3 regions of the Streptomyces anthophorae genome follow, and region 1 is predicted to be linked to each of the others. Evidence: riboswitches for the same ligand, from Rfam matches in the RefSeq annotation. Region 1 holds a riboswitch; each other region holds the start of a gene.

Region 1 (3,247 bases):
GAGCGGTGGACGCGCTCAATGCGGGCCGGTGAGGCGCTGCGCCGAGGAGTTGTCCAGTCGGGACGCTTGGAGCCCGTGTTCATGCCGGCAGGCGCCGTTCCGTCTACTGCCGGGCAACGCCCGCGCCGTCGGCGCTCCCCTGCGAGTGGGTGCCCCCAACGGGTGACAAGCCCGGCGTGTCCACGGGGCCGAACGCCGCGGTCGTGCACGGGACGTTGCAGTCTGCCCGGAAAGCAACGATTACGAACGGATGATCCGACTATCGTAAGGAACCGCATGGTGCCCAATATCGTCCGGGACCGCCGCCGCACCGGGATCCTCGGAGCGGTCGCCCTGACCATCGGCCTGGCCGCCGTTCCAGTCTCCCAGGCCCTGGCCGCTCCAGGCGACAACGGCGACATCAAGGTCCACAGCGCGGACACCCCGGTGGGCGACGAACGGGACGAGCCCCAGGTGTGCGAGTTCTACCTGGACGCCTTCGACTTCGATGGAGTGAAGGCCGTCTACTGGCAGATCGATGAGATTCCGCCCACTGGGAACGACACGGTCAGCCAAGGCGTACTGCGCGTCAACGACGACGGTTCGGCGCACACCGCCACGATGTCGCTGCCGGACGGTCACTACGGGGTGACTTGGCGGTGGGCCACCGAGAGCGGGCAGGCCAAGTCCAAGAACTTCAAGGTGGACTGCGGCGACAATCCTTCGCCGTCGCCGACTCCCGACCCGACGAAGACTCCGACCCCCGACCCCACGCAGTCCCCGACTCCCGACCCCACGAAGTCCCCAGCTCCCGACCCCACGAACACTCCTGACACGCCAGATGGCTCCGACACACCGGGCCGCGGCGATCAGGGAAGCCATCCTGTCGGCGGGGTCGACGCGGGTGGAGGCGGCCTGAGCCGCCCCGGATCCGCAGGCTGACCGAGGCCGCCCGGTGAAGCGATCCACCCCGAGTCCGGGTGGTGCCGGGTCCCGCAACACGCAGGACCCGGCACCAGCCGAACCAGGTTCAACGTCCGCCACACAGAGGCTGGTGCGGCCCACCGCACTGCTCCTCGCCCTGCTCATCATTACGGTGACGGGCTGGTCGCAGATGACGGGCTCGCAGAGCGAGCCCCCCGGCGAGCGGGGCGCGGCCTCACATGCACAGTCCCGGAGTGGGAGTACCGCCGCGCAGGGGAACTCCCGTTCCGGCACCACGCGGACTGTCCCGACCCGCATTGTCATCCCTTCCATCGGAGTCGACGCCCCCCTGGTGGCCATCGGCCTCGATCATCTGCGACGCCTGGAACCACCCCCACTCGACCGCCCCGACATCGCGGGCTGGTACAGCGGTGCGCCCGTCCCGGGGCAGAACGGAACATCGGTGGCCGTCGGCCACCTCGACACCCGCAAGGGTCCTGCCGTCTTCGCGCGCCTGAGCCGGCTTCGCCCCGGAGCCCGGATCGATGTCGCCCGCAGCGACGGAAACGTCGCACGCTTCGAGGTCGACAAGGTTCGCAGCTACGCCAAGAGGTCCTTCCCCACCCGAGAGGTTTACGACTCCACCGGACGCCCCGAGCTGCGCACCATTACCTGCGCCGGCGCGTATGGGGCCGACACCGGATACCGCGACAATCTGGTGGTGTACTCCCATCTCGTCGGACAGCTCTCCCACCCATCGGCGCGCTCCCGCCCGGGCCCGCCCCCTCCTTGAACCGACAGTCAAGTCCGTGAGCGAGTGATGCCCGGGACGGGACGCGTGATAGCTTCGCTGAGCCAGTCTTACCTTTGTGTGTTTTTCTACGCACACGGGTCAGGGAATCCGGTGCGAACCCGGAACTGACGCGCAGCGGTGAGGGTGACGGGCGGAGCCACTGCCACTGGGCCGGCACATCGGCCTGGGAAGGCGCTTCGCGCGGACGACCCCGAGTCCGAAGACCTGCTGGCGGCCTCCAGCGCCGCGTGGCGTGGGGGCGGACCGTAGGCCGGCTCCGCGTATGAGCCCTGGACGCGAAGGAACCTCCGTGCTGTTCGCACGTCAACTCCGCCGATGCGCCCCGCTGTTGGCGCTCACCCTGCTGCTGGCCGGGTGCGGCACGACCGCCGCCACCCGGGACGATGCCGCGAGCGGCGACGGTGTCACGCTCGACAACTGCGGCGAGAAGGTGCGGGTCGAGCACGCCCCGCGCCGCGCCGTCGCCCTCGACCAGGGCTCCGCCGAGATCATGCTCTCGCTCGGCCTGGAGGACCGGATGGTCGGCACCGGCACCTGGACCGACCCGGTACTGAAGAACCTGGCGAAGGCCAACGCGAAGGTGCCGCGCCTGGCCGACCGCTACCCGTCGTTCGAGAAGGTCCTCGGCACCGAGCCGGACTTCGCCGCGGCCTCGTTCACGTACACCCTCGGCAAGGGCGGCGTGGCGCCGCGCGCGGAGTTCGAGAAGCTCGGCGTACCCACGTACCTCTCCCCCAGCGACTGCGCGGGCAAGGACAACGGCGGCGACGGGGACGGGGTGCGGACCAAGGCCCTGGGGCTCGACGTCGTGTACGGCGAGATCCGCGACCTGGCGCGCGTCTTCCACGTGCAGAAGCGCGGCGAGAAGCTGATCGACACGCTCAAGTCCCGCGTCCGCACGGCCACTTCGGGTGTCGACGCGCACGGCGTCGACGTCCTGTACTGGTTCGCCAACTCCGACTCGCCCTACATGGCGGGCTGTTGCGGCGCGCCCGGCGTCGTCACCAAGGAGCTCGGGGCGCGCAATGTCTTCGACGACACGCGTGCGGAGTGGCCGCAGGTCAACTGGGAGACGGTCGCGGACCGCGATCCCGACGTCCTCGTCATCGGCGACCTGACGCGCCGCTCGCAGTCGGCGGAGTCGGCCGCGCAGAAGATCAAGTTCCTGGAGTCGAATCCCGTCACCCAGCACATGACCGCCGTGAAGAAGAAGCGGTACGTGCGCCTGAGCGGGCAGGCCATGAACCCGACGATCCGGACGGTCGACGGCGTGGAGCGCGTGGCCGCGGGGCTGCGCCGCTTCGGGCTCGCCCGGTGACGGCCCGGCCGGTCACAGCTCGCACGGTCGCGGCTCCCCCGGCGACGGCGGCGCATCCGCCGGCCTCGCCCCGGATCACCCTGCGCGCCACGCTCGTCTGGGCGGCCGCCGTGGCCGCGCTGTGCGCCTCCGTCGCCTTCGCGATCACCATCGGCCCCGCGCAGATCCAGGTCGGGGACGTGTGGGCGGCGGTCGGCGACCGGATCGGCCTC
Region 2 (3,247 bases), 5.6 Mb from region 1:
GTGAAGGTGGGCGCGCTGGCCTTCGTCCTGACCATGGACAAGACCGTCGCGATCAACTTCCAGCTGCTCGGCGGCATCTGGATCCTCCAGACGTTCCCGGCGCTGGTCGGCGGCCTGTTCACGCGCTGGTTCCACCGCTGGGCGCTGCTCGCCGGCTGGGCCGTCGGCATGGTGTACGGCACGCTCGCCGCGTACGGTGTCGCGTCGCCGACGCAGAAGCACTTCGGCGGCTCGTCGGCGGAGATCCCCGGCATCGGCCAGATCGGCTACATCGGCATGACGGCGTTCGTCCTCAACGTCGTCGTCACCGTCGTCCTGACCTTCGTCCTCAAGGCGTTCAACGCCCCCGACGGCGTCGACGAGACGGCCCCCGAGGACTACACGGCCGACGCGGGCGACAAGGGCGTCCAGGTCGACCTGCCGAAGGTCGGCGCGGGCTCCGGCCACTAGTCACCCGTACGGACACCTCTCGGGCCCCTCCCTGATGGAGGGGCCCGAGGCATTTTCGGGAAAGCATTGCGACCACCGCCGCACGTCACGTAACCATGACGACGTGATCAGAACTGTGCGCCCCGAAGAGTACGCCGCCCTCGGCGAGTTGATTGCCCGCGCCTATCTCGGCAGCGGGCTCCTCGCGGACGGCGAGAACGACTGGTACGCCGCCGAGCTGCGCGACGTCGAGAAGCGCGCGCAGCAGGCCGAGGTCCTCGTCGCCGAGGGCCCGGAGGGCCGGATTCTCGGCGCCGTCACGTACGTCCCCACGCACGACCACCCGTACGCGGAGGTCTCGCGCCCCGGCGAGGCCGAGTTCCGGATGCTCGCGGTGGCGGTCGAGGCGCGGGGCAAGGGCGTCGGGGAGGCTCTCGTGAAGGCCGTGATCGAGCGGGCGCGGGCGGCCGGGAAGAAGGCCGTGGTGCTGTGCACGCAGCCCGTGGCGACGGCCTCGCACCGGCTCTACGAACGCCTCGGCTTCACCCGGACCCCGGAGCGCGACTGGGACCCGATCCCGGAAGTGACGCTGCGGGCGTACGAGTTGAAGCTCTAGCCGGTCCACTCCCGAACCGGGCCGACACAACATATGGGGCTGACGCGAAAGCCCGGCACAACATGTATGCTCGCTCTCGCTGTCACCGCAGGGGAATCCGGTGCGAATCCGGAACTGTCCCGCAACGGTGTGCGTAGGCGTACAAAAGCGCCCGCGCGAGTCCGATGACCTGTCGACGGCACGCCCGAGCCGTCCGGCCCGGGCGTCGACGACGTCCGGGCCTCGCGGAAAGGGCCGGTGGACGAGGGCCCGCCTTCGCGCGCCCGCGCTGCCACCTCCTCCCCGCAGGCCCCGAGCCGAGCGAGGGAGAGCCTCCACGTGACCATCGCGCCCGCCGAACCGGTCTCAGCCACCCCCGAGGACGGTCCGGGTGCAGCCCTGCTGCGCACCCTGACCGAGCTGACCGCCGACCTCCCCGACGCCGACCCCGGCCGGATCGCGGCCGCCGCGCTGCGCGGCCGCTCGGCGCGGGCCGATGAGGCCGAGCTGCGCGATCTCGCCACCGAGGCCGCGGCCGGGCTGATCTCCGAGGACCCGGCCTACTCCCGGCTCGCCGCCCGGCTGCTCGCCCGTGCCGTCGCCGCCGAGGCCGCCTCGCAGGGCGTCACGTCCTTCACCGAATCGGTCGCGGTCGGCCACCGCGAGGGCCTGATCGCGGACCGCACGGCCGAGTTCGTACGGGTGCACGCGGCGCGCCTCGACGCGCTCATCGACCTCGCGGGCGACGACCGCTTCGGCTACTTCGGCCTGCGCACCCTGCACAGCCGGTACCTGCTGCGCCACCCCATCACCCGGCACGTCATCGAGACCCCGCAGCACTTCATGCTGCGCGTGGCGGCGGGTCTGGCGGAGGACGACTCCCTGCGCGCGCTTCAGGAGGTGGAGGCTCTCTACGGCCTGATGAGCCGCCTCGACTACCTGCCCTCCTCCCCCACACTCTTCAACTCCGGCACCCGGCACCCCCAGATGTCGAGCTGCTACCTGCTCGACTCCCCGCTGGACGAGCTCGACTCGATCTACGACCGGTACCACCAGGTCGCCCGCCTCTCGAAGCACGCGGGCGGCATCGGCCTCTCGTACTCCCGCATCCGCAGCCGCGGCTCGCTGATCCGCGGCACGAACGGGCACTCCAACGGCATCGTCCCGTTCCTGAAGACGCTGGACGCCTCGGTCGCCGCCGTGAACCAGGGCGGCCGCCGCAAGGGCGCCGCCGCGGTCTACCTGGAGACCTGGCACTCCGACATCGAGGAGTTCCTTGAGCTGCGCGACAACACCGGTGAGGACGCGCGCCGCACCCACAACCTGAACCTCGCGCACTGGATCCCGGACGAGTTCATGCGCCGGGTCAACGCGGACCAGCCGTGGTCGCTGTTCTCGCCGGCCGACGTGCCCGAGCTCGTCGACCTGTGGGGCGAGGAGTTCGACGCCGCGTACCGCAGGGCCGAGGCCGAGGGGAAGGCCCAGCGGACCATCCCGGCCCGCGATCTGTACGGCCGCATGATGCGCACCCTCGCGCAGACCGGCAACGGCTGGCTGACCTTCAAGGACGCCGCCAACCGCACCGCCAACCAGACGGCGGAGCCCGGCCACACGGTCCACTCCTCCAACCTCTGCACGGAGATCCTGGAGGTGACGGACGACGGGGAGACGGCCGTCTGCAACCTGGGGTCCGTGAACCTCGGCGCCCTCGTGGACGTCGAGGGCCGGGACATCGACTGGGAGCGCCTCGACGAGACGGTCCGCACGGCCGTCACGTTCCTCGACCGCGTCGTCGACATCAACTTCTACCCGACCGACCAGGCGGGCCGTTCCAACGCCCGCTGGCGCCCGGTGGGCCTGGGCGCGATGGGCCTCCAGGACGTCTTCTTCAAGCTGCGCCTGCCGTTCGACTCGGCCGAGGCGAAGGCCCTGTCCACGCGGATCCAGGAGCGCATCATGCTCGCCGCGTACGAGGCGTCCGCCGACCTCGCCGAGCGCAACGGGCCCCTCCCCGCCTGGGAGAAGACCCGCACGGCGCGCGGCGTGCTGCACCCCGACCACTACGACGTCCGGCTCACGTGGCCGGAGCGGTGGGCGGCGCTGCGCGAACGCATCGCGTCGGTCGGCATGCGCAACTCCCTCCTCCTGGCCATCGCCCCCACCGCCACGATCGCCTCCATCGCCGGCGTCTACGAGTGCATCGAGCCGCAGGTCTCCAACCTG
Region 3 (3,247 bases), 2.8 Mb from region 1:
ACCCCGGTGCGGCGGATCTTTGCCGTGCCTTCATCGAAGGTGCGCCCGCAGAGGCGTATCTTCGGCCCCCAAGAGCTCTCACGAGCTGGAACGACAAGGGGGCGCCCGCCGATGACGCCGGACGAGGCAGTGGTCGGCCGAACGGGGAAGCTGGTCATCGGCACACGTGGAGCCGGCGGTCCGGGTGAGGTGTTGGTACAGGTCAGGGGCGGGACCGAGACCTTTCTCGCGTACTCGGACGAGCCCCTGGACCGTGGCGCCACCGTGCTCGTGATCGAGTCCCGCGGGAGCCGTCAGGTCGTGGTCATGGCCTGGACCGACCCTCTCCTCTCCGATGGCGAAGGCGACGCCCGCTAAGGAGACGTACAGGCATGTTCGGATATCGCGTTCCCGCACCCGACGAGGCGATGCTGATCTCGGGCGGCAGGCGGGGACTTGGGGGAGCGCCGTTCCGCGTCGTCACCGGGCACGGGAAGTTCGTGCTCCCCGTGTTCCGCAAGACCCGCTTCCTGTCGCTCGCGATGAGCGAGGCGGAGGTCGTCGAGAAGTGCGTGACCAAGCAGGGCATCGCGCTGACCGTGCGCGCGGTGATCGCCTTCAAGGTCGGCAACGACCATGAGTCGATCGTCAACGCCGGTCAGCGCTTCCTCTCCGACCAGGACCAGATGTCGGTCCTCACCGGGCGCATCTTCGCCGGTCACCTGCGCTCGATCATCGGCTCGATGACGGTCGAGGAGATCGTGACCGAGCGCCAGAAGCTCGCCACGGAGGTCCTCGACACGTCGAAGGCGGAGATGGCGAAGATCGGTCTGCACGTCGACTCGCTTCAGATCCAGTCCATCGACGACGGCCAGACCGGCTACATCGAGGCGATGTCGCGCCCGCACAAGGCCGCCATTCAGCGGCAGGCGCAGATCGCGCAGGCGCAGGCCACGCAGGCCGCGGCGGAGGCGGAGCAGGCGGCGGCCCGCAAGCAGGCCGAGTACGCGCGGGAGACCGCGGTCGTGCAGGCCGAGTACAACGCCCAGGTCGACCGGGCCAAGGCGCAGGCCGACCAGGCGGGCCCGCTCGCGCTCGCCCACGCCCAGCAGGAGGTCCTCGAAGCGCAGACGGAACTGGCCATGAAGCAGGCCGAGTTGCGGGAGAAGCAGCTGGTGTCGGAGATCGTCAAGCCGGCCCAGGCCGACGCGGAGCGCATCCGTGTCCTGGCCCTCGCCGAGGCCGAGCGGATGAAGATCCAGGCGGAGGCGGCGGCGTCGTACGACCGGGTCGCCCTCGACCGCATGCTCATCGACCAGCTCCCGCAGATCGTGAAGGAGGCCTCGGCGGGCCTCGCCGGGGCGAACGTCAACGTCCTGAACGGCGCGGACGGCCTGGGCGAGATCGCGGCGGGCCTGGTCGGCCAGGGCCTGACCATCCTCGACTCGGTCCGCAAGAACCTCGGCGGCGAGGGAGCGGACGGGGGTGGCTCGGCGGTGGAGCGCTACGTGGGCGCTCCGCGCGGCAGCGACGACGGCCCGGTGGACGTCCGCTGACGTCTCGGGGCTCTGCCCCGGGCCCCGCTGCTCAATCGCCGCAGGGGCTTGAATCGCTCCGGGTACAGTAAGTAGGTCGTCAGTACGTACGTACGAGGGGAAGCCGGTGCAAATCCGGCGCTGACCCGCAACCGTCACAGCCGGAATGCCTCGTACGTACCTGCTCGGCTCAGGACCGTCGAGGAATACGGAGCCGGAGCCGCCCGGTGCCCCCGTGTGCCGCGCCGCCCCGCTCCCCGCAGGGAGAGGCATCCGCCCCACCATGAACATTCGCCGTAGCGCCGCGCTCGTCGCCGCGACCGTCGCGATCGGCGCCGTGAGCGCGCAGGCCGCGTTCGCAGACGGTGCGGACAGTGCCTCCCCGTCGCCGAAGGTCGTCGTGCCCTCGGGCCTGTACGGAAAGAGCGACCCCACGTACGACGGAGTGTGGCGGCAGTCCCTCGCGCTCGTCGCGCAGGACACCGTGGGCGTGCGGCCCGCGAAGAAGGCCGTCGACTGGCTGGCCGGGCAGCAGTGCGAGAACGGCGGCTTCGCCGCGTTCCGCGCCGAGCCGGGCAAGGCCTGCGACAAGAAGACCAAGATCGACAGCAATGCGACCGCGGCCGCCGTCCAGGCGCTCGCCGCGGTCGGCGGCCGGGACGGCGAGGTCGCCTCGGGCGTCGCCCTGCTGAAGAAGAACCAGAACGCCGACGGCGGCTGGGGCTACAGCCTCGGCATGGACAGCGACGCGAACTCGACGTCCGTCGTCATCGGCGCGCTCGCCGCGGCCGGCGAGAAGCCGTCCGAGGTGACATCGGGCAAGGGGAAGACCGGCGCCGACGCCCTCGCCTCGCTCGCCCTCCCCTGCTCCAAGGGCAAGGACGGCGGCGCCCTCGCCTACCAGCCGGACAAGAAGGGCGAGCTCGCCGCGAACGCCGACGCCACCGCGGCCGGTGTGCTCGGCGCCCTCGGCACCGGCTTCGCGCCCGGCAAGGGCAAGGCCCCGGACGCGTACACCTGCGAGGCCGGCAAGAGCCCGGAGGCCGTGGCGCACAACGGCGCCGTCTACCTCCAGAACCAGCTCGACACCCACCTCTACCTGAAGTCCCAGCTGGCCGGCTCCACGGACCAGCCCGACTACGGCAACACCGCGGACGCGGTCACCGCCGTCGCCGCGGCCGAGGGCGTCAAGGCCACGAAGGACTCGTACACCTGGCTGGAGAAGAACGCGAAGGGCTGGGCGACGCAGACCGGCCCGGCCGCCTACGCCGAGCTGATCTTCGCCGCGCACGCCACCGGCAACGACCCGCGCGACTTCGGCGGGACGGACCTGGTGAGCGCGCTGAACAAGACGGGCCCCGAGCCCGCCTCCACCAAGTCCTCCGCCTCGGACTCGGACGAGAAGAAGGACGACGGCGGTGGCGGCGCCAACTGGTGGATCATCGGCGTGATGTTCATCGCCGCCGTGGGCGCCGGTTTCCTGCTCAGCGGCCGCAAGAAGCGGCAGCCGTGACCGCGCGCAGGTCGGCCGGGCTCGGCGGGCTCGTCCTCGCGCTGCTCGGCGCGCTGCTCGCCATGACCGTCGCCCCCGCGCAGGCGGCCGGGTACCGGTACTGGTCGTTCTGGGAGCGGGACGGCAAGCAGACGTGGACGTACGCGACGGCGGGCCCCTCGCAGACCAAGCCGGAGGACGGGGACGTGCAGGGCTTCCGGTTCGCGGTGAGCGCGGACTC

The links. Region 1 has a riboswitch for cobalamin ahead of ACNYS0_RS41055 (ABC transporter substrate-binding protein). Riboswitches for the same ligand answer to the same signal wherever they lie in the genome.
Region 2: it holds a riboswitch for cobalamin, as region 1 does, so the genes downstream of both, ACNYS0_RS14975 (ribonucleoside-diphosphate reductase subunit alpha) here and ACNYS0_RS41055 (ABC transporter substrate-binding protein) in region 1, are expected to answer to the same signal.
Region 3: it holds a riboswitch for cobalamin, as region 1 does, so the genes downstream of both, ACNYS0_RS28140 (SCO2321 family membrane protein) here and ACNYS0_RS41055 (ABC transporter substrate-binding protein) in region 1, are expected to answer to the same signal.

The regions. Positions count from the first base shown of each region.
Region 1 covers NZ_JBLWQQ010000001.1:8,971,834-8,975,080, reverse strand. Annotated here, with positions in the region: gene ACNYS0_RS41070 (phosphoinositide-specific phospholipase C-related protein) at 1-32, shown strand, start outside; gene ACNYS0_RS41065 (hypothetical protein) at 277-921, shown strand; gene ACNYS0_RS41060 (class F sortase) at 1,034-1,696, shown strand; cobalamin riboswitch at 1,773-1,925, shown strand; gene ACNYS0_RS41055 (ABC transporter substrate-binding protein) at 1,980-3,035, shown strand; gene ACNYS0_RS41050 (FecCD family ABC transporter permease) at 3,110-3,247, shown strand, end outside.
Region 2 covers NZ_JBLWQQ010000001.1:3,373,082-3,376,328, forward strand. Annotated here, with positions in the region: gene mctP (monocarboxylate uptake permease MctP) at 1-450, shown strand, start outside; gene ACNYS0_RS14970 (GNAT family N-acetyltransferase) at 554-1,045, shown strand; cobalamin riboswitch at 1,106-1,236, shown strand; gene ACNYS0_RS14975 (ribonucleoside-diphosphate reductase subunit alpha) at 1,364-3,247, shown strand, end outside.
Region 3 covers NZ_JBLWQQ010000001.1:6,208,791-6,212,037, reverse strand. Annotated here, with positions in the region: gene ACNYS0_RS28150 (hypothetical protein) at 112-357, shown strand; gene ACNYS0_RS28145 (flotillin family protein) at 372-1,535, shown strand; adenosylcobalamin-variant (AdoCbl-variant) riboswitch at 1,619-1,694, shown strand; gene ACNYS0_RS28140 (SCO2321 family membrane protein) at 1,798-3,027, shown strand; gene ACNYS0_RS28135 (SCO2322 family protein) at 3,024-3,247, shown strand, end outside.